Regions from separate parts of the Blautia sp. HCP3S3_B11 genome, predicted to be linked through region 4. Evidence: predicted binding sites of a transcription regulator. Region 4 holds the regulator's gene; each other region holds the start of a gene.

Region 1 (8,273 bases), 170 kb from region 4:
TACATACATTCCTTCCTGTACCTGTGTCTGACAGGCAAGACATGTTTTCAGCTCGTTTTCACCTTTGATTCTGTAGATTGTTGCGCAGGCTCCGCAGAATCCGTGTCTGCAGCCGCATCCTCTCTTTAATGTATAACCGGCATATTCCATGGCAGTCATAATTGTAAGTTCTGCAGGTACGCTGTATTTCTTACCGAAAAAATATACGTTTACCATATTCTTTTCCATTTGAGATTACCAGTCCTTTCTATATATATCATCTGTCGTCAGCAGCACATACAAGCTCGAATCCGCTACGCTACTTCTCGCTTGAGGGCGTTCGCCCTACAGAATGTTCTGTGAAAGAATGCTTATATGCAAGCATGACGCATTCCTTCACATCACTTTCTGCACTGCTCATTGCTTATCAATATTCTGCAGGTAATTCATCAATCTCGTCGCATCTGAATACCGGACCGTCTTTGCAGACGTATTTGGAACCGATATTGCAACGGCCGCATTTACCGATACCGCATTTCATACGAAGCTCCAGAGTTGTGTAAACCTGTTCTCTGGAGAAGCCCAGTTCTTCCAGTCCTGCAAGAACGAACTTGATCATGATCGGCGGTCCGCAGACAAGTGCTGTTTTGTTTGTATCGAATCCAATCTCTTTCAGATAAGAAGGAACGAATCCAACGTGTCCGTCCCAGCCTTCCTGTTCACGGTCGATTGTCAGATAAACATTAACTCCCTCTGCTTTCATCCAGACTTCCTGGATTTCTTTTAACTGTACCAGGTCATCTGCGGAACGGGAACCATAGAGGATATCTACTGTTCCGTAATCTGCACGGTTATCCAGTACATAGTTGATAACAGAACGAAGAGGTGCAAGTCCGATACCACCTGCGATAAACAGAAGGTTTTTACCTTTTAATTTATCTTCTACAGGGAAATGATTTCCGTATGGTCCACGGACTGTGATCTCATCTCCAACCTGAAGGCTGTGGAGATAATCGGTCAGTGCACCGCACTTCTTGATACTGAATTCCTGATATTCTTTATTTGTAGGTGAAGAAGTAATGGAAAACATACCTTCACTTACACCTGGTGCGCAGACCATTGCACACTGACCAGGCATATGTTCAAAAAGTTTTCCTCCTTCAGGAGCGTTTACACGGAATGTTTTAACATCCGGTGTCTCCTGACGGATATCTGTGATCACACCAACCTTCGGGATCAGTGTGTCTAATGTGTAGTTTTTATGGCAGGTACATTCGCTCATTATTTTTCACCTCCCTGATTTTCAAAAGCTTTGATGACTTTTACGATATTTAAGGATGATGGGCATTTCTCAACGCAGCGGCCGCATCCTACACATGAGAACATTCCATTGTTGTTTACCGGATAGTAAACAAGTTTATGCATGAATCTCTGACGGAAACGCTGCATCTGGCTATTACGGTTATTTCCGTGTGCCATCATTGTAAAGTCAGAGTACATACAGGAATCCCAGCAGCGGTAACGCTGTACGCCGTGTCCTGTGTCATAATCTTTGATATCATAGCACTGGCAGGTAGGGCATACAAATGTACAGGTACCACATGCCAGACATGGTTTATAAAGTTCTTCCCATACAGGAGAATTAAAACGATCCATGTAATCTTCCTGTCCCCATCCTTCCAGAGAAAGATTAGAGTACGGAAGCTTCTCTACGATTGCGCGGATCGCAGCTTTCTCTTCTTCTACTTTTGCTTCGTCAGCATCGTTGAGAAGTTCTGCAACTGCTTTTGTAAGGGCTTCCCCTTTCTCTGTAAGAGGTTTCCAGTAAAGCTCTCCCTCGATCATCCATGTTGCAACATCTGCAACAGGGTCTGCGCAGTCAATACCAAATACTTTACAGAAACAGCTTTCTTCCGGCTCATGGCATGCAAGTGCTACAATCGTACCATGATCTCTTCTGGCTGCATAGAAAGTATCGATCGGATCACTTAAGAATACGTTATCCAGTACTTTTACACCCTGGATATCGCAGGCTTTCATTCCGAACACAACAAAGTTCTTTTCCTGTAATGCCTGTGGCTCAATGGAGATATTCTTCTCCTCTTTTTTACAGGTGTAGAGGTTTTCACTCTGTGGAAAAAAAGCATCTTTTGGTGATTTTACAGTTTTTAAAGTATCAAGACAAACTTCTGCATCTTCGCTCCATGCTTTGAAGTTTACCTGATCACTGACTTTAACCGGTAAATATAAATCCTGATCTGCGGCAATCTTCTGGAATAATGCCTGCAGATTCTCTGCTGCTATCTTATACATACATTATCCCCTTTCTGCCACGATACTCGGCTCAACATCTTCAAATGTAAAGTTTGTAAGAGGTCCCTTGGATGTTGAATCCTCTCCTGCCTGATATTCACCATAGAATGTATCAATATCTTTGATAAATTTACGATTGAACAGGTGAAGCGGAATTCCCTGAGGACATACTCTGCTGCATTCGCCGCAGTCTGTACATCTTCCTGCCACATGGAATGCACGGATGATATGGAACATCTTCTCTTCGAAAGAGTCCACGTTTGCTTTCTGCGCACTGTCAAACTTATTGCTGTCGAATACACATTTACGGCAGCTGCATGCAGGACAGACATTACGGCAGGCATTGCAGCGGATACATTTGCTTAACTGGCTCTGGAAGAATGCAAATTTTTCTTCCGGGCTCATTGCTTCGATCTTCTCTACTTCTGCAAAACGATCTGCATCTTTTGTGTCTTTGGACTCACCGATAAGTTCATCATAAATCTTATGTTCTTTTCCTTTACATACGTGACATCTTTCAAGCATTGCATCTTTGTATGCACAGGTCTTTTCACCATAGATTGTCTGAATAGTCAGTGTTTCTGCCTCATCTGTGATCTCTGCACCGGAAATGCTTTCGATACCTTTGATTCCCTGTTTGCGGATTCTCTCGATATCCAGTTTTCCTTTACATCCAACACCAATGATATAAGCTTTCTCACGGTCTACACGATGCTCTTTGATCAGCTGATTAAAGCTGTATGTATCACATGGTTTTAAACAAACCAGTGTCTTGCCTTCCAGTTTGGAAGCTTCGATCATATATTTGCTTAAGTTTGCACCGCAGAATCCATTATATACAAAATCTTTCAGAGATTCTTCTGTTTCAAAGTAAGCCGGTTCCGGATTGTAAGGCAGATCTCCGGCTTTCCATCCCAGAACTCTTGCAACTGTACCGTCAGCAAGCAGTTCTTTTGCACGATTTATCAGCTCCTGCATCTTAAATCCTCCAATCTTACGTTCTTACCGAGTGAATGGATCTTCTCTACAAACTCATTCATAGTCTGGGAGAATTTCACACCTTCAGCAGCGGAAACCCATTCTACTCGTGTTCTTCCGTTTTCCACACCGATGTAGTCGAGCATGGAGAAAAGAAGCGTCATACGTCTTCTTGCGTAGTAGTTACCTGTGCTGTAATGACAGTCTCCAGGGTGACATCCACACATGATCACACCGTCAGCACCTTTTTCAAAAGCACGGAGGATGAACATTGGATTGACACGGCAGGAGCAAGGAACACGGATGATCTTTACATCAGCCGGATAAGAAAGACGGCTACTTCCTGCAAGGTCTGCACCTGCGTAACTGCACCAGTTACAGCAGAATGCTACAATCTTAGGTCTGAATTTTTCGTTTGTTTCTATCGACATATTGCATCTACCTCCGCGATAATCTGTCTGTTGGAAAAGCCTTGCAGATCCATTGCACCAGACGGGCAGGCTACTGTACATGCACCACATCCCTGGCAAAGTGCTGTGTTTACAACGGCTACTCTTCTTGTTTCACGGATACCGTGGTCATTTACTTCTTTATCTTCATAGGAAATTGCTCCATACGGGCAGACATTTGCACATGTAGAGCATCCATTACATAACAGCTCATCAGATTTAGCTGTACATGGGTTGGTTGTCAGCTTATCTTTTGCAAGAAGACCAATTGCCTTAACTGCTGCTGCACCAGCCTGTGCTACTGTCTCCGGAATATCTTTTGGTCCCTGGCAGACACCGGAAAGGAAGATACCTGCTGTCGGAGATTCTACCGGACGAAGTTTTGCATGAGCTTCTGTAAGGAAGTTATTGGTATCAATACTTGCTGTAAGCATGGTAGCGATCTTACGGACATCCGGATTCGGTTCAATGGCAGTTGCAAGAACAACCATGTCTGCTTTCTTAAGAATCTGCTTGTTATCGATCAGGTCAGATCCCTGTACAAGAAGACTTCCATCTGGCTGAGGAATTACTTTTCCTACCTGACCTTTGATGTAATTTACACCGTATTGCTCTACTGCTCTTCTATAGAACTCATCGAAGTTCTTACCTGGTGTACGGACATCAATATAGAATACGGTTACATTTGTATCAGGATATTTATCACGAATTAACATTGCATGTTTTGCAGTATACATACAGCAGATTTTGGAACAGTATGGTTTTCCTCTGTCATCAGAGCAACGGCTTCCGACACACTGGATAAATACAAGTTCCTTCGGAGCTTTTCCATCGGAAAGGCGCTCTAAATGTCCCTTTGTAGGACCTGCTGCATTCATGATACGTTCCAGTTCCAGAGATGTAATGACATCTTTGCTCTGGCTGTATGCATATTCATCGTATTTGTCAAGTTTGATCGTATCGAAACCGGTGGCAACTACGATTGCACCATATTTCTGTGTTACGATCTCATCCTGCTGATCGTAATCAACGGCACCTGCCTGACATACTTTGGAACATACACCACATTTTCCGGTTTTAAACTTGATACAGTTCTCACGATCGATAACCGGAACATTTGGGATAGCCTGTGCAAATGGAGTGTAGATAGCTGTTCTGTTATTTAATCCTCTGTTAAATTCATTCGGAATCTTTTTAGACGGACATTTTTCCTGACAGACACCACAGCCTGTACATTTGTCCATATTTACACTTCTTGCTTTCTTTCTGATATCAACAGTGAAATCACCTACGAATCCACTGACATGTTCTACTTCACTATATGTATAGATATTGATCTTCTCATGAGCAGCAGCCTCTACCATCTTAGGTGTGAGGATACATGCGGAACAGTCAAGTGTCGGGAATGTTTTGTCAAGCTGTGACATTCTTCCACCGATACTTGGAGTCTTCTCTACAATATCTACTTCATAGCCTGCATCAGCGATATCCAGAGCTGTCTGGATTCCGGCAATACCGCCGCCGATGATCAGGGCTCTCTTTGTAACACGGCTCTCTCCTGGCTGAAGAGGGGTGTTTAAGTTAACTTTTGCGATTGCTGCTCTGGCAAGGATCACTGCTTTCTTTGTCGCTTCTTCCATATCCTTATGAATCCAGGAACAATGCTCACGAATGTTTGCAATCTCCACCATGTATGGATTCAGGCCAGCTCTCTCTGCTGCCTTTCTGAATGTTGCTTCATGCATACGTGGAGAACATGAACAGACAACCACACCTGTCAGGTTCTTTTCTTTGATGGCTTCCTGAATCTTAGCCTGACCTGCTTCTGAGCACATATACTGGTAATCTTCCGCATGAACGACACCCGGCTCTTTGGCAGCTAATTCAACTACTTTTTTTACATCTACCGTAGCGGCAATATTACTTCCGCAATGACAGACAAATACACCAATTCTCTGCACGCTGGCTTACCTCCTGTATCTTCTGAATGCACTTACCAGAAGCTGCTGTGGCACTTCCGGATCAAGAAGCTGTGGAATCTCATCTGCTGTCAGGTAATCTCCGCCTTTCTGGCGGACAACCAGCTGTCTTGCAGCGTCAATGATCTTTCCAGGTTTTACATCTCTTGGACAACGCTCTACGCAGGCAAAGCAGGAAAGGCATTTCCAGAGTGATTTTGAATTGGCAAGTGCTTCGATATCTTCGTTTACAACATAGGATACAAACTGATGTGGCTTGATATCCATTTCATTGAAGGAAGGACAGGTAGCAGAACATTTTCCACATTTCATACATTTCAGCGGATTGGTTCCTGAGATTTCTTTAATCTTCTCTGCTGCTGAATGATTGTCTCTCATTTCGCCACCTCCTCTTTTACTCCGAGGGCTTCTGCAAGCAGCTCTGTGAAATAATATACAGGCAGGTCGCTGGAAGCATTTTTATTTAAATTATATTTACACAATGGACAGGCTGTGATCAGCATATCAGCTCCAAAGCCTTTCGCACTGTCTTCGATTTTCTGACACATGTTCTGGGACATTTCTTTTTCCTTAAGAGAAATGTAACCGCCGCAACATTCGTTTCTGTATGGATAGACGACCGGTTCTGCGCCAAGTGCACGGATGAAATCTTCCATGATCGTCGGATTCTCAGGATCATCAAATGCCATGATCTTGCCCGGGCGTAATAAGAGACATCCGTAATAAGCTCCGATTTTCTTTCCTGTAAGCGGATTTACCACTTTCTCTTTCAGCTTGTCAAAGCCAACCTTATCGCGAAGTACTTCCAGATAATGGAGTACAATGGTCTCCCCTTCGTAAGGCTCTTCAAGCTGCATATAATTGTTTGCTCTGGTGCGGATATCTTCCACATTTTTCATATCATCATTGACACGTTTGATCACGTGATGACAGGCAGAACAGATTGTCACCAGATCCTGGCCTTTTTCTTTGGCCTGATTAAGAGCACGTACGGAAGAAAGTTTTGTGGCAATTTCATCTGTTCCCAGTGGATATACACCTCCGCAACACTGCCAGTCTTCAATCTCTTCCAGTTCAAACCCAAGTGCTCTGGCGCTGGCTCTGGCATATTCGTCCAGATCTTTCGCCTTGTTTCTCAGGGTACAACCCGGATAATAACTGTACTTCATACTTAACATTATCCTTTCTTAGTTGTTCAGGTAAATAGTAAATACTGTCTTATCACTTATCTGATTAAGTTATATAACTCATATAAAAACCAAGATAAGCTTTGTCTTTTTTTTAACAATAAATAGACAAAAATATAAACCAAGACTAATACGATTACTTTTTATATCTTTTTTGAGACATAGAAAAATAAAAGAGTTCGCACACCCTTCCTCCGCATTAAAGGAGTGTATCAGCTCGATTTCCGATATATATCATATCATATTGATAACATTTTAACAAGTGGTTTTTGATAATTTTTTTAAATAAAATAATTTTGCTCTGATTTTTTATTTCGGATACCAGAGTCAAAAGCATCACGTTCTCATGACTCTGGTATCTTGTTTTATAGTTAATCAAGATTAATCTGGGCAATAATTTCTTTCAGTGCATCTGCACTCTTTTTCAGCTGTTCGATTTCAGTTTTTGTCATTCTCATTGGAACTTTACCCTGTACACCGTTTGGTCCTACTAAGGTTAAGGTACTTAAACATACATCTTCGATGCCATACTCTCCGTGCATCATAGTAGATACTGTGGAAATGGATTCTGAGGAAGCTACCAGAAGGCTGCAAAGTTTGCATACAGAAGAAGATACCGCATAGAAAGTTGCACCTTTCTTGGAGATGATCTCGCCGCCTGATTTCTGTACATACTGAAGCATTGCTTCTTTGTCGATCGGCTCGATATCTTTTCCGAGTTTCTTCTCCAGATCATAGTATTCATCTACACTTACGCCGGAAATATAGGCTCCTGACCACGGAATAAAGGATGTATCGCCATGCTCGCCAAATACATAAGCATGAATGTTGCTCTGTGCAATCTGGAAATGCTCGGATAATCCGCAGCGCAGACGTGCCGAGTCAAGAATTGTACCAGAACCAAGGATCTGATTCTCCGGAAGTCCGGAAATCTTGGTAAATACATAAGTCATGATATCAACCGGATTACTTACGATCAGATAAAGAGCGTTTGGCGCTGCTTTTACGATCTCCGGTGTAATAGACTTGAGAATATTTACATTTGTCTGTGTAAGTTCAAGTCTTGTCTGACCTGGCTTACGGGCAATACCGGAAGTGATGATAACGATGTCAGAGTCTTTGGCATCTTCATATTCACCGGCAATGATGGAAATAGGATCTCTGAAACAGGTTCCCTGAATGATATCGAGAACTTCGCCTTCTGCTTTCTGTTTGTTGATATCGATCAGAACGATCTCAGATGCGATATCCTGGCTTGATAAAGTGTACGCGATAGTAGAACCGACACTGCCTGCTCCAATGATAGTAATTTTACTGCTCATAATCTTAATACTCCTTTTCTCCTAACAAAATTGACTCCTAAATGATAACATATTGTCAACTATTTA
Region 2 (8,273 bases), on a different contig from region 4:
CTTCGTATCCTATAGTATGCTTTATGATGTATCGGATTTATAATATTTATTTTGTGAATTTCTTTGTCAAAAGACAAACATTTTCGCAGTGATCTGTAAAACTGAACATATCTACAGGCTGTATTTTTCTTACTTCATAACCATATTTTGTAAGATACTCCAAATCTCTGGCAAGTGTTTCCGGACCACAGGATATATAGACGATTCTGGACGGTCCAAGTTTAATTACGGAAGACATGAACTTCTTATCACTTCCCGTACGTGGTGGATCCATAAATACAACGTCTGCACACTCTCCATTCTCTGCCATTTTTTCCATAAATTCCCCTGCATCACCCTGGTAAAAATGCGCATTGATAATCTTATTTTCTCTGGCATTGATTCTGGCATCATGGACTGCATCCGGATTTAATTCTACTCCAATAACATTTTTCGCTCTTTTCGCTGCTACCAATCCGATCGTACCAATTCCACAATATGCATCGATTACGGTTTCCTTTCGTCCCAGACCCGCATATTCGATTGCTGTCTTGTACAGAATTTCTGTCTGCATAGGATTCACCTGATAAAAGGACTGCGGAGAGATGCGGAAAGAACATCCACAGAGTGTATCTCTGATAAAACCTTTTCCATAAATGACTATGTCACGTTCACCCAGTACCATACTGGTTTTCTTGTCATTAACGTTTAATACCACTGTAGCAATCTGTGGATATTTTTTCCGCAGGGCTTTTACAAAATTATTTTTTGAAGGGAAAACCGGAGATCCTACAACGAGGACTACCATAATCTCATTTGTTGTAAATCCTCTTCTTACCAGGACATGGCGTAAAAGTCCATATCCCGTATCCTCATCATAAGTTTTTATTTTAAAAGATTTCAGCATATCGCGGATTGTGCGAATAATCTCCTGACTAATCTTATCTTCAATCATACAATCTTCCACAGAAACTACTTTATGTGTTTTCGCCTCATATGTTCCGCAGATAATATTTCCTTTTCTGTCTCTGTCAAATACTGCATGAACTTTATTTCTATAATAAAAAGGATCCTCCATGCCGATAATTGGTTTTACTTTTCCAAATTTTTTCAGGAGTTTGCCCATTTTCTTCTGCTTTGCTGCCAGCTGTTCTTTATAAGGAATGCCCTGATACTGGCAGCTTCCACATTTTTTTGATACACTACATTTTTTTATTTTTTCTTCCATGAAACTCTGACCTGCTTTCTATTTTCACTTATTGTTTACTGTCTGTTTTCTACATATTTTTACATTATAACAGTGAAAACAGGTTCATGCAATCAGATAGCTTCAATTCTGTTTCGCAATTTCAACATTTTCTGATTCTTCAGCATTTTAGCGATTTCATACACATCATCCACAAAAAGGCAGACAATCCTGATTCCAATCAGATCATTTAATTTTGACTTTGCGATTGCGAAATCCGGTTTCAGATTCTTTCGAACCAATTTCGCATATATGCTTTCCGGCGTTTTGATTCTCTGTGTAACAGTCTGTATAACTTCCCGGTTATATTTGCTTTCCAGCTGTTCACCGATGATCTTCACCTTAACACCCAGTATTCCCATCACATATTGGCAATGAAGATAATACTCGTCTTTGTTCATTTCATTTCTTATCTGCTCTATTTCTTTTTTTATTTTTCTCTCCTCCGTTTCTACCATTATTAGTTGCTATTCCCATACACCCTCCCTAAGATATATAAATCTACAGCAATTCCATTATCGCAAACAATTTAGAATGTTTTTTCAAAACATTTTTAGTATAAACTAAATTATTACTATAATATCATATTTATAGTTCTTATACTATCAGTTTTTTGTAAAATAACCGTTAAATATACAGGCATAACCGGCTGTACTGACTTTATTCATTCAATAGAATGTCGAATAATAGAAGTTATTGTCGAAATGTTTTTAGCAGATTCCTGTTGAATTCTGTAGACGAATGTAGAAAAATATGCTATACTTCGTATGTACAAAAGAAACAGATTTGGAAAGCACCAACGGATCGGTAGTAGAAATACAAAAGATAAATATTTAAAATTCAGATTAAAGAGATACAAAAGATTTATTCTCTAAAATGCAAAAGATATTTTTCCAAAGTACAAAAGATGTTTTCACACCAGATAAAAAATAATACACTATAAGATGAAAAGAGTAGTTTTACAAAAACTGCTCTTTATTTTTGTTTAAATAGTAGATAAAAACAGACACCCTGGCAACTGAAGCGGACAGGGTGTCTTCTGTTTGGACACAAAGATTATCTATTTATAATCAGTTTTAAATTTTTATTCTTATTTGTAGTTTACAATCTTACCGAAATCAGCTTTCAGGGAAGCTCCACCAACAAGGCCGCCATCGATATCGTTCTGAACGAATAAGTCAGGAGCTGTTGCAGGATTTACAGATCCGCCGTACTGAATACGGATTGCTTCTGCTGTTGCTTCATCATAGATTTCAGCGATGCATGCACGGATACCAGCGCATACTTCCTGAGCCTGCTCAGTAGTAGCTGTTTTACCTGTTCCGATAGCCCAGATTGGCTCATAAGCGATAACTGCTGTCTTAGCCTGGTCTGCTGTAACGCCCTGGAAACCAACTTTAACCTGCTGACGGATGAAATCCATTGTCACGCCCTGCTCTCTCTGAGTAAGAGTTTCGCCACAGCACATGATTGGTGTGATTCCATGTTCGAAAGCTTTAAGGATTTTCTTGTTAACGTCTTCATTTGTTTCTCCGAAGTATTCTCTTCTTTCGGAATGTCCGAGAACAACGTATTTAACACCAGCGTCTACGAGCATTGCAGGGGAGATTTCTCCTGTGTATGCACCTTTCTCTTCAAAGTACATATTCTCAGCACCAACCTGGATGTTTGTTCCTTTAGCAGCCTCTACAACCGGGATAATGTCGATTGCAGGTACGCAGAATACTACGTCTACTTCGTCATTTACTACTAAAGGTTTTAATGTTTCTACTAATTTAACGGCTTCGCTTGGTGTCATGTTCATTTTCCAGTTACCAGCGATAATTTTCTTTCTTGCCATGATTCTATATCTCCTTAACATGAGACTGCCCTGTAGGATGTGCCCGGCAGTCTCTCTTTTTCTTAGTCCCACCCACTGCTTATTGCTCTTCGCAATTGAAGCAGGGGACTTACTTGATTCGGTTAAACTGATCAGACGGATAAACGATCCGTTCATGTCACCTGTTCAATACTTATTTATCGTTTGCTGCTGCAACACCCGGGAGTTCTTTTCCTTCCAGGAATTCAAGAGATGCACCGCCACCTGTGGAGATGTGCGTCATCTTGTCGCCATAGCCAAGGATATTAACTGCAGCTGCAGAATCACCACCACCGATGATTGTTGTAGCATCTGTGTCAGCAAGTGCCTTAGCAACAGCCTCTGTACCATGAGCAAAATTCGGCATTTCGAAGCAACCCATCGGTCCGTTCCATACAACTGTCTTAGCATCTTTTACAGCATCACAGAAAAGTTTTTCTGTTTTCGGTCCGATATCCATTCCTTCCCAGCCATCCGGGATTTCACCACGTTTTACAACCTGAATATTGCAATCGTTGGAGAAATCATCACCGATTCTGTTATCTACAGGAAGAAGGAGTTTAACACCTTTTTCTTCTGCTTTCTTCATCATGTCTAATGCATACTGAAGATAATCATCCTCGCAGAGAGATTTACCAATATGTCCACCCCTAGCTTTGGAGAATGTATAGGACATACCACCACCGATGATAAGAGTATCTACTTTATCAAGAAGGTTATTGATTACAGAGATCTTGCTGGAAACCTTAGCTCCACCAAGGATAGCAACGAATGGTCTCTCAGGATTGTTTACTGCGTTTCCAAGGAAATCGATTTCTTTCTGCATTAAGTAACCAACAACTGCTGTATCAACATATTTAGTTACACCAACGTTAGAACAGTGTGCTCTGTGTGCTGTACCAAATGCATCATTTACAAATACATCACAAAGAGAAGCGAGTTCTTTGCTGAATTCGTCTCCGTTCTTTGTTTCTTCTGCACGGTAACGTGTATTCTCAAGTAAGATAACGTCTCCGTCTTTCATTTCAGCTACTGCTGCTTTTGCGTTTGGTCCTACTACTTCCGGGTCTGCTGCAAATTTAACTTCCTGTCCTAATAATTCGGAAAGACGTTTAGCAACCGGTGCAAGAGATAATTCTGGTTTTGGTTCTCCCTTCGGTTTTCCAAGGTGAGAGCAAAGAATGATCTTTCCACCGTCAGCGATCAGTTTCTTGATTGTAGGAAGAGCTGCAACCAGACGGTTCTCATCTGTAATCTTACCATCCTGAAGTGGAACATTGAAGTCACATCTTACAAGAACTTTTTTACCTTTTACGTTGATATCATCAACAGATTTTTTATTCAGCATTTGTGGTGCCTCCTTAATAATATTCTTTATGTGTTACTGCATCGTCCACAGTAACATAGATTCCTCGAGCGTCCTGCAAAATCTGCTATGGCAGTTTTTCGGATACTCAGACAACGCGAAAAGGGTCCGGTCCAAATCAGACCGGACCCTTCCTTGGAGTCTATTCTTCTACACTTACTGAAAATTAAGCGTTCAGCAGTTTACCAAAATGTTTGATTGTACGAACCATCTGGCTTGTGTAGGAGTTCTCATTGTCATACCAGGAAACTACCTGTACTTCTGTTGTGCCATTCTCAAGTGGAAGAACCATTGTCTGAGTAGCATCGAACAGAGAACCAAATCTCATACCAACGATATCGCTGGATACGATTTCATCTTCGTTGTATCCGAAGGATTCGTTAGAAGCTGCTTTCATAGCTGCGTTGATCTGTTCTTTTGTTACATTACCTTCAACAACTGCTGTTAAGATTGTTGTAGAACCTGTTGGGGTAGGAACACGCTGAGCAGATCCGATTAATTTGCCGTTCAGTTCTGGGATAACAAGACCGATAGCTTTAGCAGCACCTGTGCTGTTAGGAACGATGTTAACTGCAGCTGCACGAGATCTTCTTAAGTCACCTTTTCTCTGTGGTCCATCAAGTGTCATCTGATCGCCTGTGTAAGCGTGGATTGTGCACATGATACCAGATTTGATTGCAGCAAGGTCATTTAATGCTTTAGCCATTGGAGCTAAGCAGTTTGTTGTACAAGAAGCTGCGGAAATGATGTGGTCTTCTTTTGTAAGAGTTTCATGGTTTACATTGTAAACGATTGTCTTAAGGTCGTTTCCAGCCGGAGCGGAAATGATAACGTGTTTAGCACCTGCATCGATATGAGCCTGAGCTTTGTCTTTGGATGTGTAGAATCCTGTACACTCAAGAACTACGTCTACGCCGATTTCTCCCCATGGAAGTTCAGCAGCGTTAGCTTTTGCATAAATTTTGATTTCTTTTCCGTCAACTGTGATGGAATCTTCTCCTGCTGTTACTGTATCTGCAAGAGCATATTTTCCCTGTGTTGAGTCATATTTTAATAAGTGAGCAAGCATTTTAGGAGATGTTAAATCGTTGATTGCTACGATTTCAAATCCTTCTGCTCCAAACATCTGACGGAATGCAAGACGTCCGATACGTCCAAAACCATTGATTGCAACTTTTACTGCCATGATAATATTCCTCCTATGAATTAAGTGGTTAATTATGATAATCCTTTTGTTTGTTAAAGAATCATCAACCTGTATTGTATTGTACATAATTCTAAACAAAAATTCAAGACCATTTTCTAAAAAAACAGATAAAAATTAAGTAAAAATGTAAATTCTATGCTATACTTGATATGTGGTATGCTTTAAACATTACTGTCAGAAGCAAATTGATACTATTTTGCATTATTTTTTCATTATTCTCAATATATAAATGTCCAATTTTCAGGATTTTTACGCATTATTATTTACGCTACTCTGTGTAGCGTAATAATATGTTTTCAGGATTTTGCTACTTTCATGTCAAAATACCTTGAGGAATAATAATGTGTGGACAGTAACTCGATAAAGGCTTTGGATGTTTGCCACATATATACAGCACGATCATCACCACATTATATTATTTATAATAGAAGAAAGGACTGAACTTATGGACAGACAGATATTATGGGATTGCCATATGCATTCTTCTTTTTCCGCTGATTCTGATACTCCTATGGAGTCTATGATACAGCGTGCTATCGAACTCAGTATTCAGGGGATTACTTTTACGGAGCATCTTGACCCTGATTATCCGGCTACTCCTGATGGTCTGGATTTTTCTCTGGATATTTCATCTTATCAAAAAAAGCTTATAGAAATGCAGTCTTTATATAAGGATAAAATTCATCTGCGTTTTGGAATCGAATTGGGCTTGCAGATGCACCTGGGAGATTATTTTAACTCACTTCTCTCTCAGACACCTTTTGATTTTGTCATAGGATCTTCTCATCTTGTTCATGGATACGATCCTTATTATCCTGATTTTTTTGAAGGACGCAAGGAATTTCTGTGTTATATGGAGTATTTTGAATCTATTCTTGAAAATATTTCTGTATATGATGATTTCGATGTTTATGGTCATATTGATTATGTTGTCCGTTACGGTCCTAATAGAAACCGCCAGTATTCTTATGGCCGCTATAAGGATATCCTGGATGAGATTCTTAAGAAACTCATTTCAATGGGAAAGGGAATTGAGCTTAACACAGGTGGATATCATTATGGACTTGGCGAGCCAAACCCTTGTGTTGCGGTAATAAAACGTTACAAAGAACTCGGCGGAGAGATCATTACGATTGGCGCAGATGCCCATACACCGGATAAAGTAGCATATGCCTTTGATAAGGCCGCTAATGTACTTGAAACTTGTGGTTTCAAACATTATACCGTATTTAAAGACCGTAAACCAAAATTTATTTCTTTATAAAGTATTTGAATACTTGCCTATATGGCAGTCTATGTAATATAATATCTCATGATATCAGGGTTAATAATTCAAAAAGGTCATATGTACATGCATGATAACACTTTTAACCCTAGCGCGTGTTTGGAAAAGGCTTTCTGCAAGATGTACGTCACAATTTGTGGTAGACTTGGTCCGATTAAGGCGGCATAGCGGGCTACGCTGAGGCTTTTTTATCTGTGCAATCAGATTCGCAAGCAAGTAAGTGATATAGTTATTTCGAAAACGATGTACTAGTGTGCCGACAAGTTGATTAATTCTTAATCAGACGTAACAGCTTTCCGTAAATCAACCGATTGGTACACCAGATCATTTCACATGATTTCAGAGGCGCAGTTTTAAGGCTGCGGCTTTCTGTATATATTTTTTCATAAACCAGGGAGGAATATTATGGCTAAAAAAAGACTCCAGAAGAAGCATTCTTCAGCAACAGTCAGAAAACAGGGAACTGAAACATTAAAGGTAACTACCTCTAAAACAGAGCCTGTTAAAGTAGAAACTTCTAAAGTTGAACCAATCAAAGTGGAAACTTCTAAAGTAGAGCCTGTCAAAGTGGAAACTTCCAAGGTAGAGCCTGTTAAGGTGGAAACTTCTAAGACAGAACCAATCAAAGTAGAAACTTCCAAAACTGAACCGATTAAAGTAGAAACTTCCAAAACTGAACCAGCTAAGCTGGAAATGCCTGCTGATATCGCTGTATATAATGAGCGTTTCCAGAAGCATTACGATGAATTAAAATGGTTATACTGTGAATTATATCAGGATCGTGATGATGTCATGACATATCTCAATGACCTCACATCTAATATGAAGACCTTTTATAATGGAAGAAATGCAGCATTAAGAGCATCTGACAGCAAACGTGAAGCAGATCCTAATTGGTATAAACGCAATAACCTGTTAGGTATGATGATGTATGTAAATAACTTTGCGCATACTTTAAAAGGTCTGGAAGAGAAACTGGACTATGTACAGGAATGCAATGTAAACTATCTGCATCTGATGCCTCTGCTCGCATCACCGGAAGGTAAAAGTGATGGCGGCTATGCAGTTGCTGATTTCCGTACTGTTCAGCCGGAACTTGGCACTATGGAAGACTTTTCAGAGTTAACAGCCAAATGTCACGAACGAGGCATTAATATCTGCCTTGATTTCGTTATGAACCACACATCTGAGGATCACGAATGGGCAAAACGCGCACGCGCTGGTGAAAAAGAATATCAGGATCGTTATTTCTTCTTTGATTCCTACGATGTTCCTGCTCTCTACGAGCAGACCTGTCCTCAGGTATTCCCGACTACTGCGCCTGGCAACTTC
Region 3 (8,273 bases), on a different contig from region 4:
GTACACGTGCTACAGTAACAAGGTTCATATAATAAAAAGTAAGCTCTGTAAGCTCCGGAACCATGGACTGGATAAAGATAGTGGATTTCTCAGGATCAATGCCGCATGCAAGATAATCCAGGGCAACCTGAAGGATGTTCTGGCGAACTTTTTCAGGGTGTTCAGCGTTATCTGTTAATGCCTGTGCATCTGCGATCATAATATAAATTTCATCATATAAGCCGGAGTTCTGTAAACGAACACGCTCGGATAATGAACCAACATAATGTCCAACATGAAGGCGGCCTGTTGGGCGGTCACCGGTTAAAATAATTTTGCTCATTTTGCTCTCCTAAAAGTAAATTTCGATTTTCCAGAGAGTTTCTGGAAATTCTCAGTTACTATTATTATAAGGCCTGTGAATGTTACCGTCAATGATTTTGGGGGAATAAATCAGGATATAATTTATTGAATATTTATGCAATAAATACATTTACAGAATTGATTAAAAGAAAAGATTCTGCTAGAATAATAAATAGCTTCCGACAGGATTGCAGAGATGTGTAATAGAAATATGTCATGCATTGCATGATAAGATAAAAGGAGTATTTACCATGCCAGTATTTGATTTCAGCGGTGCTTCAGACAAGAAAACAGGCGTACAGTCTGAATGTACCTACACTACGTTCCAGTCCAATGAAAAGGAGACTTCCCCTGAGAAACCGATCATGATCTTGGATAACAGCAGCCGTCAGTGGAAACATCATTCCTGCGGTATTTTTACTAATCCGATCAAACGTACATCCTTTGAATTTAAAGAGGATGACGGCGTTTTCAGTGCAGATATCATCAGTATTGATTCAAGATTTGTAAGTCTTTTGAAATGGCTTGGGGAGAATCATATCAATGTGCGCCTTTCAGGAGAGAATAAAGAGAATGGTTATGCAGTTTATAAGATTCGTGAGACTGCTTTTGGCGGCGGCACGAAACTTTCCGCAGAGGACGGATTTCTTCAGTTTATGATCGAGAGACTTCTTGCAAGCAGTGCACCTGCAGAGATTGTTGAGGATGAAGATGAGGAAGAAACAGGGGACGAGATGAAGCTGACAAGCATTCAGAGCATCACTGATTTTATGACCTGCGCAGGCAGAACCCTGCCGGATAATATCCGTCTCTGGGCGAGAAGAAACCTTGCAGTTGCCCGTTCACACGAAGTATCTCCGGAGGAGAGACGTCATGCTCAGAGAGCACTTTCCATCATGATGAATGTACAGTGGAAGAGCAATTACTTTGAAGCAATCGATCCTCAGGAAGCCCGCAGGATCCTTGATGAGGAACTCTACGGAATGGAATCTGTAAAGCAGCGTATCATTGAAACAATCATCCAGATCAACCGTACCCATACACTTCCTGCATACGGACTTCTCCTTGTAGGCCCTGCAGGTACAGGTAAATCCCAGATTGCATACGCAGTTGCCCGTATCCTGAAACTGCCTTGGACAACTCTGGACATGAGTTCCATCAATGATCCGGAACAGCTTACAGGAAGCTCCAGAATCTATGCAAACGCAAAGCCCGGAATCATCATGGAAGCTTTCTCAGCAGCAGGAGAATCCAACCTTGTATTTATTATCAACGAGCTTGATAAAGCAGCGTCAGGCAAGGGCAACGGAAACCCTGCAGATGTACTTCTTACTCTGCTTGACAACCTTGGATTTACAGATAACTATATGGAATGTATGGTGCCCACAGTGGGCGTTTATCCAATTGCTACGGCAAACGATAAATCCCAGATCAGCGCACCTTTGATGTCCCGTTTCGCGGTGATCGATATCCCGGATTATACATCAGAAGAGAAGAAGATCATCTTCTCCAAATACGTTCTTCCGAAAGTCCTGAAACGCATGAGCCTGAAAGCAGAAGAATGCGTAGTAACAGAAGACGGTCTGGATGCCATCGTTGAATTGCATAAAAATACAAGCGGTATTCGTGATCTGGAACAGGCAGCAGAGCATATCGCAGCCAATGCCCTGTACCAGATCGAAGTAGATCACCTGACAGGTGTGACATTTAATGCAGAGATGGTAAGAGGGTTACTTTCCTGAAAAAAATCTTGACACGGATAAAGGTTGAGAGTATACTGTCAGACATCAGCAAGGTAAATTGCAAAAATTGCTGATAAAAATAAAATAAGATCTTCAGGGCAGGGTGCAATTCCCTACCGGTGGTAAAGCCCACGAGCCATAAGGCATGATTCGGTGCAATTCCGAAGCCGACAGTACAGTCTGGATGAAAGAAGATGACAGTAGAGATACAGAAGAATTAACTGATCTGTGAAAGCTGACTGCTCTGGAATAATAAGTTTATTCCAGAGCTTTTTTATATCATTTGAAGTAATTTCAGTGATGAAATAAAGAGTCAGATTCATTCATATCAAATATTAATTACCAGGCCCTGGATGTTGAAAAAACACCGGGGCTTTATTTTATGGAATTTTTATGGAATTGTTATAAAAGAACAGGAGATGATGGATTGAAAAACACAACGGATATGGAACAGGACAGGCAGTATATGAAAATGGCTTTGGAACTGGCGCAAAAAGGAATGGGTTTTACAGCACCTAATCCGATGGTGGGTGCTGTGATCGTTAAAAACGGAAGAATCATTGGTCAGGGATATCACAGAAAATACGGTGGACTCCATGCGGATAGAGAAGCTCTGGCAGCATGTACGGAAGAACCCGAAGGTGCATCTATATATGTTACTTTAGAACCCTGCTGTCATTATGGAAAACAGCCTCCATGCGTGAATGCAATCCTGGAGACCGGAATCAGACGCGTGATCATCGGATCATCAGATCCTAATCCGCTGGTTGCAGGAAAAGGAATCCGGATTTTGAAGGATCATGGAATTGAAGTAACAGAAAATATTTTAAAAGAAGAGTGTGATAAATTGAATGAAGCATTCTTTTATTACATCCAAAATAAAAAACCGTATGTGGTCATGAAATATGCAATGACTATGGATGGAAAAATTGCCGCTTATACAGGTGAATCCAAATGGGTGACAGGAGAAGCTTCCAGAATTCATGTACAGAAACAGCGACTGAAATATACAGGAATTATGGTTGGGGTGGGAACTGTGCTGGCAGATGATCCGATGCTCACCTGCAGACTGGAAAACAGCAGAAATCCTGTGCGTATTATCTGCGATTCCCATCTGAGAACACCACTGACATCTAAGATTGTAAGAACAGCAAAGACAATTCCTACAATCCTTGCAAGCAGCAGTAAAGACCAGCAGAAGATAAAGAATTATGAAGAGCTGGGATGCCAGGTTCTGTATGTTCCGGAGAAAACGGACACATAGATTTAAACAGATTAATGGAACTTCTGGGAGCTGCAAAGATAGACAGTATTTTGCTGGAAGGAGGGGGTTCTTTAAACTGGTCAGCACTGGAAAGCGGTATTGTTCAGAAAGTTCAGACCTATATAGCACCTAAACTTTTTGGAGGCGAAGAAGCAAAGACGCCGGTGGAAGGAAAAGGATTTCCTGATCCTGCCAGCGCAGTATTATTAAAAAACAGCGAAATGATCAGACTGGGAGATGATTTTCTTATAGAGAGTGAGGTGAAGAGAAATGTTTACGGGAATTGTTGAAGAGCTGGGAACTGTAAAAAAAATAAAAAAAGGAGCAAATTCAGCGGTATTTACGATACAGGCAGAGAAAATACTGGATGACCTGAAAACAGGAGACAGCGTAGCTGTAAATGGAATCTGCCTTACTGTAACTGCATGTCTGGAAAATGGTTTTACAGCAGATGTGATGCACGAGACATTGAACCGTTCTGCGCTGATTCAGCTTTCACCGGGGCAGCATGTAAACCTGGAAAGGGCAATGCCTGCAAACGGAAGATTCGGAGGACATATTGTTGCAGGGCATGTAGATGGAACGGGAAGAATCACAAAAATCCACAGAGATGATAATGCTGTATGGTACACGATTCAGACCTCAGACCAGATCATGAAATATATAGTCATAAAAGGTTCTGTAACAATTGATGGAATCAGCCTTACAGTGGCAAAAGTTTCGGAAAAAGATTTCTCTATCTCTGCAATTCCTCATACAGTAAAGATTACAGTTCTCGGAGAACGTAAAGAAGGGGATATGGTTAATCTTGAGACAGATATTATTGGAAAATATGTGGAGAAATTAATAACACCTGTGAAAGAACAGCCATCAAAAAGCAATATTACAAGAGATTTTCTGAGTAAGTATGGATTTTGACCAGATCAGATAAGCGGCCAATACGGATGATTTTGCCCGGTTAACAGCAGAAAAATATAGCGCATAAGGAGAGAAATAATGAACAGATTTGATTCAGTAGAAGAAGCTCTGGAAGAACTTCGAAATGGAAAAATTATTCTGGTAACGGATGATCCGGACAGAGAAAATGAAGGAGATTTTATCTGTGCGGCAGAGTTTGCCACAACAGAAAACATTAACTTTATGGCAACTCATGGAAATGTATAATTATGCTGAAGAAAGAGTCCAATTATGCTATGATATAAGAAAAGAATCATGAAAGAAGGGCATAAAACGAGGATGAAATACGTAATCATCGGAGCCGGAGGAACCGGCGGTGTTACCGGATATTATATGAAGAAAGCAGGGAAGGATGTAACCCTGATCGCAAGAGGCGAACACCTGAAAGCAATCCGGGAACAGGGGCTTACCTTAGAAAAAATGTGGGATAAAACAGAAGAAACAATCACTATCCCGGCTACAGATATGGAACATTACACAGACCATCCGGATGTGATTTTTGTCTGTGTGAAAGGCTATTCTCTGGATGAAACTATTCCGTTTATCAGGCGGATCTCAAAGAAAACAACCATCGTAATTCCTGTTTTAAACATCTATGGAACCGGTGGGAAGATGCAAAAACAACTTCCTGAACTTCTTGTAACAGACGGATGTATCTATGTCTCGGCAAACATTAAAGAATCAGGCAGACTTCTTCAGCATGGACAGATCCTGCGCATTGTATTTGGCGTAAGAGACAAAGCAGAATTCAGATCAGAACTGAGAGAAATCCAGAAAGACCTCTGTGACAGCAACATTGACGGGATTCTTTCTGAGAATATCCGACGCGAAGCACTGGAGAAATTCTCCTACGTATCACCAATCGGTGCAGCAGGACTCTACTATCATGCAACAGCCGCAGATTTCCAGAAAGAAGGCGAAGCCAGAGAACTCTTTAAAACCATGATAAGAGAAATCGCAACACTTGCAGAAGCCATGGGAATCCCGTTTCAGAAAGATATGGTAGATGTAAACTTAAAAATTCTCTCCAACCTTGCACCGGAAGCAACTACCTCTATGCAGAGAGACATCATGGAAGGAAAACAGTCTGAAATTGATGGATTAGTCTATGAAGTAGTAAGAATGGGTGAAAAATATCATGTTCCGATACCGGCATATGAGAAGGTGGCAGAGAAACTTAAAGCATTATAAAGACATCATTTATAATTTTATTGTCTGATATTTGAAACAGTACAAAAAAGGGATGCGAATCATTCGCATCCCTTTCGTATCATTTGGACAATTTAAGTTATAATTATAACTGAGGACCAGCTGCAACAAGTGCTTTACCAGCAGCGTTTCCTTCGTATTTAGCAAAGTTCTTGATGAATCTTCCGGCAAGATCTTTTGCTTTTTCTTCCCATTCAGAAGCGTTAGCATATGTGTCACGAGGATCAAGGATACCTGTGTCTACGCCGTTAAGCTCTGTAGGAACTTCGAAATCGAAGAATGGGATTTTCTTAGTAGGAGCGTTAAGGATATCTCCGTTAAGGATTGCATCGATGATACCACGAGTATCTTTGATGGAGATACGTTTTCCTGTTCCGTTCCATCCTGTGTTAACCAGGTAAGCTTTCGCTCCGCTCTTTTCCATTTTCTTAACAAGTTCTTCTGCGTATTTTGTCGGATGCAGTTCAAGGAATGCCTGTCCGAAGCAAGCAGAAAATGTAGGTGTAGGCTCTGTGATTCCACGCTCTGTACCAGCAAGTTTAGCTGTGAATCCAGACAGGAAATAGTACTGAGTCTGAGCTTCTGTCAGGATAGATACTGGAGGAAGTACTCCGAAAGCGTCTGCGGACAGGAAGATTACGTTCTTAGCTGCCGGTGCAGAAGAGATCGGGCGAACGATGTTTTCAATGTGGTTGATCGGGTAAGATACACGAGTATTCTCTGTTACGCTCTTATCTGCGAAATCAATCTTGCCTTCAGCATCAAGTGTTACGTTCTCAAGAAGAGCGTTACGTTTGATCGCATTGTAGATGTCCGGCTCAGATTCTTTGTCAAGGTTGATAACTTTAGCGTAGCATCCACCTTCAAAGTTGAATACGCCGTTGTCATCCCAGCCATGCTCGTCATCACCGATCAGGAGACGTTTCGGGTCTGTGGAAAGAGTTGTTTTACCTGTTCCGGAAAGACCGAAGAAGATAGCTGTGTTTTCGCCGTTCATATCTGTGTTTGCAGAGCAGTGCATGGAAGCCATGCCTTTCAGTGGAAGGAAGTAGTTCATCATAGAGAACATACCTTTCTTCATTTCTCCGCCGTACCATGTGTTTACGATAACCTGCTCTTTAGTTGTGATGTTGAACATTACAGCTGTTTCAGAGTTAAGGCCTAATTCTTTATAGTTTTCAACTTTAGCTTTGGAAGCGTTGTATACAACGAAATCTGGCTCGAAGTTTTCAAGTTCTTCAGCTGTTGGCTGGATGAACATATTTGTTACGAAATGTGCCTGCCAAGCAACTTCAACGATGAAACGGATAGCCATACGAGTATCTTTGTTAGCACCGCAGAATGCATCTACTACGAAAAGTCTCTTGTTGGAGAGCTCTTTTTTAGCGATTTCTTTTACTGCATTCCATGCTTCCTGAGTTGCAGGATGGTTATCGTTTTTGTATTCGTCTGTTGTCCACCATACTGTATCTTTGGAGTTCTCATCCATAACGATGTATTTATCTTTAGGAGAACGTCCTGTGTAGATACCTGTCATAACGTTAACTGCACCAAGTTCGCTGACCTGACCTTTTTCAAAGCCTTCCAGTTCCGGTTTGGTTTCTTCTTCAAATAATACTTCATAAGAAGGATTGTAGACAATTTCTGTAGTTCCGGTAATGCCATACTTGCTTAAATCGATTTTTGCCATCTTACGTTTAACCTCTTTTCTTCGTTAATGAAAGCGCCTGTTTAAACAGGCTTAAGATACCTTACCATAAAAGCGAATGGGTATCGCTTCTCTTTTACTATTATACATATTTAACGCTTAAAATCAACAGGATTTTTGCCTTTTTTTGAATTTTGTTAAAGATTTATCAACTGGAATTTGATGAAAAATCCGTCATTTTTCACAAAAGGTATGTAAATTTATTATAGTGGCAATATGGGAATACTATTCGTGGATATGATAATATTCTGTCTGGATGGAACAGACAGGAAAGACAACCAGGAAATACTAACCAGGAGAGTTGCCACAATGTGGTTGTACTGATAAAAGATGCATGTTAAAATAGGAAAGAATTATCTGTCTGAAAAATGACAGAGTATTATACAGCAGAGAAAAAAAGAGAGGATGAAGATTATTAAAACTTATTATTTGATTGATTATGAAAATGTAGGAAGTGAAGGCTTCAAAGGATGCGAAAAATTACGGGAAACAGATATTATCCATCTTTTTTATACAGACAACAGCAGAAAAATAGACCTTGATATTATCAATGATCACGGAGAAGCAAAGCTGGTAACACATAAAGTACCGACAGGAAATCAGTCAGCAGATATGCATCTGGGATCTTATCTGGGATATCTGATAGGAAAAGAGTGCACAGGTCAGGATGAAGAATGTAAAATTGTTGTAATCAGTAAGGATACAGGATTTGACCATATTATAGAGTTCTGGAAAACAGAAAAAGATGTGAAAGTCTCCAGAAACGAGAAGATTTCCGGAAAACAGGTGCATACAAGGAAACAGGTAAAAAAACAGACCGTCAAAGAAAAAGACGGACAGATGATCGAACAATCCGGTCAAAAAACAGAAAAACAGTTGAATGAACAACCTGAAAAGCAGTCTGCCAAACAATCAGAGAAGCAGAATACAAAAAAGCCAAAACAAAAGATAATTGACATGAAAGCCGGAACAAAGAGATTACAGCAGGAATTGATATTGGTTCTCGACAAGGCAGGCATGCCAAAGGAAGTGGTAAATTATGTTTCAACAA
Region 4 (8,273 bases):
GCTTATGATCTGGAAGATTCGAAAATTCAGAAACTGTCAAAAAAGACTGTATCCGAAATGGCTCTGGCTTTTTGTAATGAGGTTCGCCGTGCCGGATATTATCCGATTATCTACTGTAATACATACTGGTATGATAATTTTATAGACTGGAGTATGCTTTCTGGCCTTGACGTGTGGATCGCCAGATATGGCGATACGATTCAGGCACCAGACAGAGCGAGGTATTCCTATACGATCTGGCAGTCTACCGATGGAAATACAGAAAATGGTTTGAATCCTACGAAAGGGCTGATTGCGGGAATACCGTCCTGGAATGATTCTGACATTGATTTTGGATATGTGGATTATACGAAGAAAATAACACCAAGATGGGAGCCTGTGGCTTCATATGTTCCGGCAGATACAGCGAATACCGGATCTTATGATCAGGCAAAAAATGGCTGGGTAGAAGAGGATGGAAGTACTTTTTACTATGTAAATGGCCAGAAAGCAGCCGGATGGAAAGAAATAGGCAATAAGAAATACTATTTTGATCCGGATACAGGAAGCCTCTATAAGGATAAGCTTTTTAAGGATGACGGGCAGGTCTATTATGTAGACAGTGACGGAGTCATGTATGCCAATAAATGGCTGACAGATTATAAAGGGAAAACGTATTACTTTAAATCTGATGGTGCCGCTTATAAGGGAATGAAACGCGTAGATGGAAAATATTACTGGTTCCATACCACACAGGGATATATATACAAAAACAGAAAAGTGGTCCGAAGTACCGGAGATATTTATTATTTTGGAAGTGATGGCGTACGCTGTGAAGATGGAATGAAACGCGTAACGGAAAATGGCACTTCTCGCACTTATTATTTCCACACAGATGGAAAAGCACATAAAGGCTGGCTGACATATAAAGGAAAAAAATATTATTTTTATAAAGGAAACAGTAAAATATTATCAGGAACCAGAGCAGAGAATATTACTCTGACCAGTTCAAATAATATTGTTTCTGTCTTTGATAAAAACGGAGTATGCACAAAACAGTACAAAAAATAAATCAGCTGGTATGTGTCTTTTTCCATTCATTTATAAATTCTATCTGTTCCTGATCGGAGATTTCCTGTGATGCTGCGTCGTTTCCGGCGGCTACACAGCACAGGAGAATGAAAGTCTGACAGAGAAGAAAGACCAGAATAAATAATAACGTAATCATAAGCTGCCTCCTGTTATATGCGAGAGATACTGACTTTTGGTATAGTCTTTGTGGATATACCAAAAGTCTTTGCATATTTTGAGAGTTTTATACATTTTATTCAAAAAAAGCAGAAAAATACCAGATGCTAATGAGAAATGTAAAGGGATTGTCAGGAATACTTGTAAATAATAATTGTTGGAAACACCAAGACAAGTTTTCGGGAATAATTTAAAGTAAGACTGGGCCTATAATATTTCAATGAAATGACGTTAGGGTCAAAAGTCTTACCGTGCAGGCGCAAATGACTTTCTGACTTTTTGCTCCTGATATCATAAAATGTTATAAGTGGATTGAGGAGTTGTTTATGATAAATTCAGATGATTCCGGCTATTCAGGAAAGGGCATTGGTGTCTGTGTACTGGATACCGGGATTTATTCTCATATAGATTTTACAGGGCGGATACGGGCATTTCATGACTTCATCGGACACCGTATCCAGCCGTATGATGATAATTCTCATGGAACCCATGTATGTGGTATAATAGGCGGTGACGGAAGAGCTTCACAGGGGCGTATCAGGGGAGTTGCACCTGGCTGTGAACTGATTGTGCTGAAAGTTCTGGACCGTAGGGGAAACGGAAGAAAAGAGGATGTGCTGAGGGCTTTTCAGTGGATTTTGGAGAACCGGCGGTATTATGGAATCCGTGTGGTCAATATTTCTGTCGGAACGACTTGTCGAACATTTGAGGATCATAAGGTTTTAATTGATGGAGTAGAGCGGTTATGGGATGAAGGACTGGTTGTAGTGGCCGCGGCAGGAAATCAGGGACCTGGTCCGGGAAGCGTGACGGCGCCCGGAAGCAGCCGTAAGATCATTACCGTAGGCTCCAGTGATCTTCTCACGGGGCGGACTGCCATATCAGGAAGAGGACCGACTTTTGAATGTATCTGCAAGCCTGATCTGGTTGCTCCGGGAAATCATATACTTTCCTGTGCTTCGGGACCGGATAACGGATATGGAGTTAAAAGCGGCACATCCATGTCCACGCCTCTGGTTTCCGGCGCGGCAGCACTGATGTTAGAAAAAAATCCGGAGCTGACAAATGTTCAGATTAAGATGAAATTAAAAGAATGCGCCAGAGATCTGGGACTGCCTAAAAATCAGCAGGGTTGGGGAGAATTGGATTTGGGACATCTTATGCGACCAGTATGAATTAATTGTACAATTGCAGTTTACTTCACTTTTGGCAATACACTTTGCAGTGCACAGGATTTGTGCTAATTGAATAAATTGGTGTAGTATATCTGGGGGTTCTGTTATATTCATGCCAAAATGCCTCACAGAGTAGTAACATTGTATTTTATAAAATACCACTTTACCATACAAAAGCATTGACGAATAGTCAGATTTCGGCTATTATGATAGTTAATTGATTATCAAAGGTGCTGGACACACAGTGAACAGTAAAATTATCAAAGCCAAAGAGGAGGACTAACATGAAAAAAATTCAGATGCAGACACCACTTGTGGAAATGGATGGAGATGAGATGACCAGAATTCTCTGGAAGATTATTAAAGATGAGCTTATTTTCCCATATATTGATTTGAATACAGAGTATTATGATCTTGGCCTGGAATACAGAAATGAAACTGATGACCAGGTAACTGTTGACGCAGCAGAAGCTACCAAGAAGTACGGTGTTGCAGTTAAGTGTGCAACGATTACTCCGAATAAGGCGAGAATGGAAGAGTACACCTTAAAGAAAATGTACAAAAGCCCGAATGGAACGATTCGTGCGATTCTTGATGGAACCGTATTTCGTGCTCCGATTGTTGTAAAGGGTATTGAGCCATGTGTTAAGAACTGGAAGAAACCGATCACGATCGCACGTCATGCATACGGTGATGTGTATAAGAATACAGAGATGTACATTGATGGACCAGGAGATGCTTATCTGGTATTTGAAGGTGCTGACGGACAACAGAGAAAAGAATTGATTCATCACTATGAAGGTCCGGGGGTTCTTCAGGGTATGCACAATCTGGATAATTCTATCACAAGTTTTGCAAGATGTTGCTTTAATTATGCGCTTGATACGAAACAGAATCTGTGGCTTGGCGGCAAGGATACGATTTCCAAGATTTATGACGGGCGTTTCAAAGAAATTTTTGCAACGATCTATGAGAATGAATTCAAGGATAAATTCGAGGCAGCAGGCATTGAATACTTCTACAGTCTGATTGATGATATTGTAGCCCGTGTTATGAAAGCGGAAGGTGGATTTATCTGGGCGTGCAAGAACTATGATGGTGATGTTATGAGTGATATGGTTTCTTCTGCGTTTGGTTCTCTGGCTATGATGACATCCGTTCTGGTATCCCCTCAGGGTTATTATGAATATGAGGCTGCTCACGGAACTGTGCAGAGACACTATTATCGTCATCTGAAGGGCGAAGAGACCTCTACAAACTCTGTGGCAACAATTTTTGCATGGACTGGTGCACTGAGAAAAAGAGGCGAATTAGATGGCAATAAAGATCTGATGGAATTCGCAGACAAGCTTGAGAAAGCTACTCTGGAGACGATCGAGAGCGGTAAGATGACAAAAGACCTTGCATTGATTACTTCTCTTGAGAATGTAACCGCGCTGAATAGTAAGGAATTTATTCTTGCAATCAGAGAAAAGCTGGATGAGATTTTATAATTTGTAAATGATTATGTCTCAAAACTGATAGATCGTATTTTATAAGATTATATAATAAAAATGGGAGGAACCTGCATTATGCAAGTTCCTCCCATTTTTCATATAATCCCTCAAGTTCTTCGGTAATTGCAGCCTTCTCTTTGCTGAGTTTTGCACATTCTGCTACGTTGGTGCAGATATCCGGGAGAACCATGGTTTCGTCGATTTCTTTGTCTCTTGTTTCAAGTTCTTCAATGCGGGCTTCAACTTTTTTTAATTCATTTTCGCGTTTTCTTTGGCGTGCCTGTTCTTCTTTCTGTTGTTGCCAGGAGAGTTTATTGTCAGATGCCTGTTTGGCTTCTGCGATTGCCTGGGCGGCAGCGGGTGCATATTTTTCAGTCAGTTCTTCTTTCTTTTCCAGATAATAATCATAGTCTCCGATATAATTTACGACTGCCTGGTTGGTCAGATCCAGAATTCTGGTAGCTGTCTGATTGATGAAATATCGATCGTGGGAGACATAGAACACGGTTCCGGTATAGCTGTTTAATGCCTCTTCCAGGATTTCCTTGGATGCGATATCAAGATGGTTGGTAGGCTCATCGAGAATCAGGAAGTTTGCCTCTGAAAGCATCAGCTTGGCGAGAGATACACGACCTCTTTCTCCACCGGAGAGGGCAGAGATGAGCTTAAATACATCGTCTCCTGTGAACAGGAAAGCAGCGAGCATATTTCGAATCTCTGTTTCTGTAAGAGTAGGATAAGCATCAGAAATTTCTTCAAAGATAGTTTTCTCCATATGCAGTACGTGATGTTCCTGGTCGTAATAACCAATCTGAACTTTAGAACCAAGACTGAATCTGCCGCCGTCTGCATCAATCAGTCCATTGATGATCTTTAACATGGTAGTCTTACCGGTTCCGTTATTACCAATCAGAGCTACACGTTCTCCACGCTTGATCTCAAAAGAGATATCGCTGAAAAGTGTCTGCCCCGGGAAAGATTTGGAAAGGTTCTCTACAGTGAGAACGTCGTTTCCGCTGATAAATCTTGGTTCCAGTGAGATTCGCATCTGGTTCTGGATTTCCTGTGGCTTATCGATACGCTGAATCTTATCCAGCATTTTTTCACGGCTCTCCGCGCGCTTAATTGACTTCTCACGGTTAAAGGATTTCAGTTTGGCAATAACAGCCTCCTGATGTTTGATATCACGCTGCTGGTTAAGATAAGCTTTATACTGCGCGTCACGAAGCTGTGCTTTTTTGAGTGCATAGGCGGAGTAATTTCCACTGTACATACGCATAGTGCCGGCTTCAATTTCCACTACCTTAGTGACTACCTTGTCAAGAAAATAACGGTCATGGGATACAATAAATACAGCTCCCGGATAGTTGAGCAGATAAGTTTCCAGCCAGGAAATACTCTCCATATCAAGGTGGTTGGTAGGCTCATCCAGCAGAAGGATATCCGGGCTGGAGAGAAGCAGTTTACCGAGAGCAACACGTGTTTTCTGACCTCCGGAGAGGGTTTCAATCTGGCGTTCGAAATCATCTTCGGTAAAGCCAAGACCTTTTAATACGCCCATGATCTCACTTTTGTATGCGTATCCGTTTTCCAATTCAAACTGGTGGCTCAGTCTTGTATAAGTATTCATCAGACTGTCCAGAGCATCACCTGTGGTTGTTTTCATCTCCTGTTCCAGAGAACGCAGGCGGTTCTCCATATCAATGATGTGTTGCTTGGTAGAAATCAGCTCCTCATAAATCGTGTGGTGTCCATGGATATCCTGGTACTGGGCGAGATATCCGATATTTTTATCTTTGGCAAGGACTACGTTTCCCGAATCAGGTGAGAGCTCGTGCATGATGATACGCAGCAGAGTAGTTTTACCGGCACCATTATTGCCAATCAGAGCTGCTTTTTCACGGTCTTCTATATGGAAACTGGCGTCTTGAAGGATGACCTTTTCGCCAAAAGATTTACAGATATTCTGACATGATAAAATCATAAGAATTCCTCCATTTATAATTTGTCCGCGTACTATTATAATCGAAAAAAGTTGTTTTTGAAAGTATTTTAAATGAATTTATCTATTTCTGCAAAGATATATGTTACTGCTCACTGCGTTCTTAGTAACATGCTTCGCGATGCAGGAAATATGAACCTCCTTGTGCTAAACCCAAGGAGGTTCATTTGCTTCACAAACTTAATTTATGCTATTCGCATAAATTCGCGCGGAATGTCTCAGGTTTTCTGTTGCCAAGCAATCCCAATTTGTTCCAGACTGCCGGAAATGATAGAAAGTTATAGATAAAAAATAGAAAATACCGTTTTATAAGATAGTTTCTGAGGTAAATTGATAAAAAATGCAGAATTATTTGGTGAAAAAGTACAGAATTAGTTTGACAATAAAATAACATCTGGGTATAATTGACATAGATAAGTTAAGGAGGGAAAATTTGTGGAAGCTAAAGAAATTTCAAAAGCGGTGATTAAACGTCTGCCACGTTATTATCGCTACCTCGGTGAGTTGATGGAGGAGAATGTTGAGCGTATATCTTCCAATGATCTCAGCAAAAAGATGCATGTGACAGCTTCCCAGATTCGTCAGGACTTAAATAATTTCGGCGGTTTTGGTCAGCAGGGTTATGGCTATAATGTACGTTATTTATACACAGAGATCGGCAAGATCCTTGGACTGGATACAGTACATCCGATGATTATTCTTGGTGCCGGTAATCTGGGACAGGCGCTGGCCAATTATGTGGACTTTGAAAAACGTGGTTTTAAACTGGTTGGTATTTTTGATGTAAATCCTGTACTTGAGGGAATTGCGGTGCGCGGAATCGAGATACAGATGTTAAGTGATCTTCCATGGTTTCTGAAGGAGAATGAGGTAGAGATTGCTATTTTGACTCTTCCGAAGAATAAAGCCAAAGAGATGGCGAAGATTTTAATTGATAATGGAATTAAGGCAATCTGGAACTTTGCACACATTGATCTGGATGCTCCGGAGGATGTAATGGTTGAGAATGTACATCTTTCAGAGAGCCTTATGACTCTGTCCTATAACCTGAGTGAATACAGGAAAGAGCACGAAGGCGAGTAGAATATGATGTGGAACACAAGGCTGTGGTCATCTGATCACAGCTTTTCTGAATTTAGCAAGATGATTTGGCTTATTCAGAACTACAAAATGAAAGCGGATTGCGAATATCCGATTGACATGTTTGATGAAATACGAGAACATACGGGGAGGTGAACAGATGAGAGGAGTTGTGACTGCAGCAGAAATGAAGGCGCTGGATGCAAATACGATTGAGAAAGCCGGAATTCCTTCGCTGGTATTGATGGAGCGTGCTGCATTACAGACTGTTACAGAAATCATAAAGCGGGTGAATACGAAGGATAAAGAGAAAATCCTGGTGGTCTGCGGAACCGGGAATAACGGAGGAGACGGACTGGCAATTGCCAGATTACTCTATTTACAGGGATTTAAAACGTGGTATTATATTGTTGGAAACGAAGAGAAAATGACAAAAGAAACTTCCAGTCAGCTTCGCACAGCAGAGTACTATCATACTCCACGGGTGCATAACCTGATTCCGGATGAATATACTACTATAGTAGATGCCATTTTTGGAGTTGGACTCAGCAGACCGATAGAGGGAAAATACGGAGAACTTATCAGCGAATTAAATCAGGCATCTGCGTTTAAAGTTGCGGTGGATATTCCTTCCGGGATTGATGCAGACACAGGATTCGAGAAAGGAATCGCTTTCCGGGCCGATCTTACGGTTACATTTGCCTTTCGAAAGAGAGGCCTGTGTTTCTATCCGGGGCGTATGTATGGTGGGGAGATCATTGTGGCGGATATTGGGATTTATTCAATGCCTGATAAGAAAATCCGAATGAATTACCTGGAAAGAGAAGACTTGAAAATGCTTCCGGACAGACTTCCCTATGGGAATAAGGGGACTTTCGGTAAGGTACTTTTGGTTGCAGGTTCTGAGGGAATGTGCGGTGCAGCATATTTAAGTGCCGCAGCTGCACTAAAGTGTTCGGCGGGCATGGTGAAGATCCAGACCGTGGAGGCAAATCGTGTTCCATTACAGACACTTCTGCCGGAGGCAATGATCACCTGTGATTTTGATGAGAGTAAAAATGAGAGAATGCTGGAATGGTGTGATGTGCTGGTGATCGGACCGGGGCTGGGAGCAAGTGCACAGAGCAGAGAGCGTGCTCAGTGGTTTCTGTCAAGAGCTGCTATGTGTGGAAAATCAGTTGTTCTGGATGCAGATGGGTTGAATCTTCTGGCACTTCATGAGGACTGGAAGAGATTTATCGGAGAGAATGTGATCGTCACGCCGCATATTGGCGAGATGAGCCGCCTGTGTGG

The links. Region 4 encodes Rex, which represses fermentation and respiration genes when NADH is low (regulators of the CRP and FNR family bind a similar motif). Its sites were predicted from a motif close to ATTGTTAANTANTTAACAAT; they were not measured.
Region 1: a site for Rex is predicted at 7,129-7,148, ahead of ACTNC0_RS01495 (CoB--CoM heterodisulfide reductase iron-sulfur subunit B family protein). Genes of this name have one in related genera too.
Region 2: a site for Rex is predicted at 5,685-5,704, ahead of gap (type I glyceraldehyde-3-phosphate dehydrogenase). Genes of this name have one in related genera too.
Region 3: a site for Rex is predicted at 7,356-7,375, ahead of pckA (phosphoenolpyruvate carboxykinase (ATP)). Genes of this name have one in related genera too.

Annotation. Positions count from the first base shown of each region.
Region 1 covers NZ_JBQHVP010000002.1:5,516-13,788, reverse strand. Annotated here, with positions in the region: gene ACTNC0_RS01530 (2Fe-2S iron-sulfur cluster-binding protein) at 1-228, opposite strand, end outside; gene ACTNC0_RS01525 (FAD/NAD(P)-binding protein) at 407-1,261, opposite strand; gene ACTNC0_RS01520 (4Fe-4S dicluster domain-containing protein) at 1,261-2,292, opposite strand; gene ACTNC0_RS01515 (4Fe-4S dicluster domain-containing protein) at 2,296-3,270, opposite strand; gene ACTNC0_RS01510 (hydrogenase iron-sulfur subunit) at 3,258-3,701, opposite strand; gene ACTNC0_RS01505 (4Fe-4S binding protein) at 3,692-5,680, opposite strand; gene ACTNC0_RS01500 (4Fe-4S dicluster domain-containing protein) at 5,687-6,076, opposite strand; gene ACTNC0_RS01495 (CoB--CoM heterodisulfide reductase iron-sulfur subunit B family protein) at 6,073-6,867, opposite strand; gene ACTNC0_RS01490 (L-lactate dehydrogenase) at 7,257-8,207, opposite strand.
Region 2 covers NZ_JBQHVP010000014.1:61,226-69,498, reverse strand. Annotated here, with positions in the region: gene rlmD (23S rRNA (uracil(1939)-C(5))-methyltransferase RlmD) at 47-1,207, opposite strand; gene ACTNC0_RS12265 (hypothetical protein) at 1,300-1,683, opposite strand; gene tpiA (triose-phosphate isomerase) at 2,316-3,065, opposite strand; gene ACTNC0_RS12255 (phosphoglycerate kinase) at 3,238-4,431, opposite strand; gene gap (type I glyceraldehyde-3-phosphate dehydrogenase) at 4,616-5,635, opposite strand; gene ACTNC0_RS12245 (histidinol-phosphatase HisJ family protein) at 6,102-6,920, shown strand; gene ACTNC0_RS12240 (DUF6783 domain-containing protein) at 6,981-7,157, opposite strand; gene ACTNC0_RS12235 (alpha-amylase family glycosyl hydrolase) at 7,347-8,273, shown strand, end outside.
Region 3 covers NZ_JBQHVP010000014.1:95,222-103,494, forward strand. Annotated here, with positions in the region: gene trpS (tryptophan--tRNA ligase) at 1-322, opposite strand, end outside; gene ACTNC0_RS12400 (AAA family ATPase) at 594-2,084, shown strand; FMN riboswitch at 2,170-2,284, shown strand; partial or broken gene ribD (bifunctional diaminohydroxyphosphoribosylaminopyrimidine deaminase/5-amino-6-(5-phosphoribosylamino)uracil reductase RibD) at 2,530-3,638, shown strand; gene ribE (riboflavin synthase) at 3,619-4,266, shown strand; partial or broken gene ACTNC0_RS12415 (3,4-dihydroxy-2-butanone-4-phosphate synthase) at 4,345-4,503, shown strand; gene ACTNC0_RS12420 (ketopantoate reductase family protein) at 4,585-5,496, shown strand; gene pckA (phosphoenolpyruvate carboxykinase (ATP)) at 5,600-7,204, opposite strand; gene ACTNC0_RS12430 (PIN domain-containing protein) at 7,628-8,273, shown strand, end outside.
Region 4 covers NZ_JBQHVP010000002.1:178,592-186,864, reverse strand. Annotated here, with positions in the region: gene ACTNC0_RS02380 (GH25 family lysozyme) at 1-1,050, shown strand, start outside; gene ACTNC0_RS02375 (hypothetical protein) at 1,052-1,207, opposite strand; gene ACTNC0_RS02370 (S8 family peptidase) at 1,554-2,402, shown strand; gene ACTNC0_RS02365 (NADP-dependent isocitrate dehydrogenase) at 2,687-3,895, shown strand; gene abc-f (ribosomal protection-like ABC-F family protein) at 3,972-5,882, opposite strand; gene ACTNC0_RS02355 (redox-sensing transcriptional repressor Rex) at 6,336-6,983, shown strand; gene ACTNC0_RS02350 (NAD(P)H-hydrate dehydratase) at 7,141-8,273, shown strand, end outside.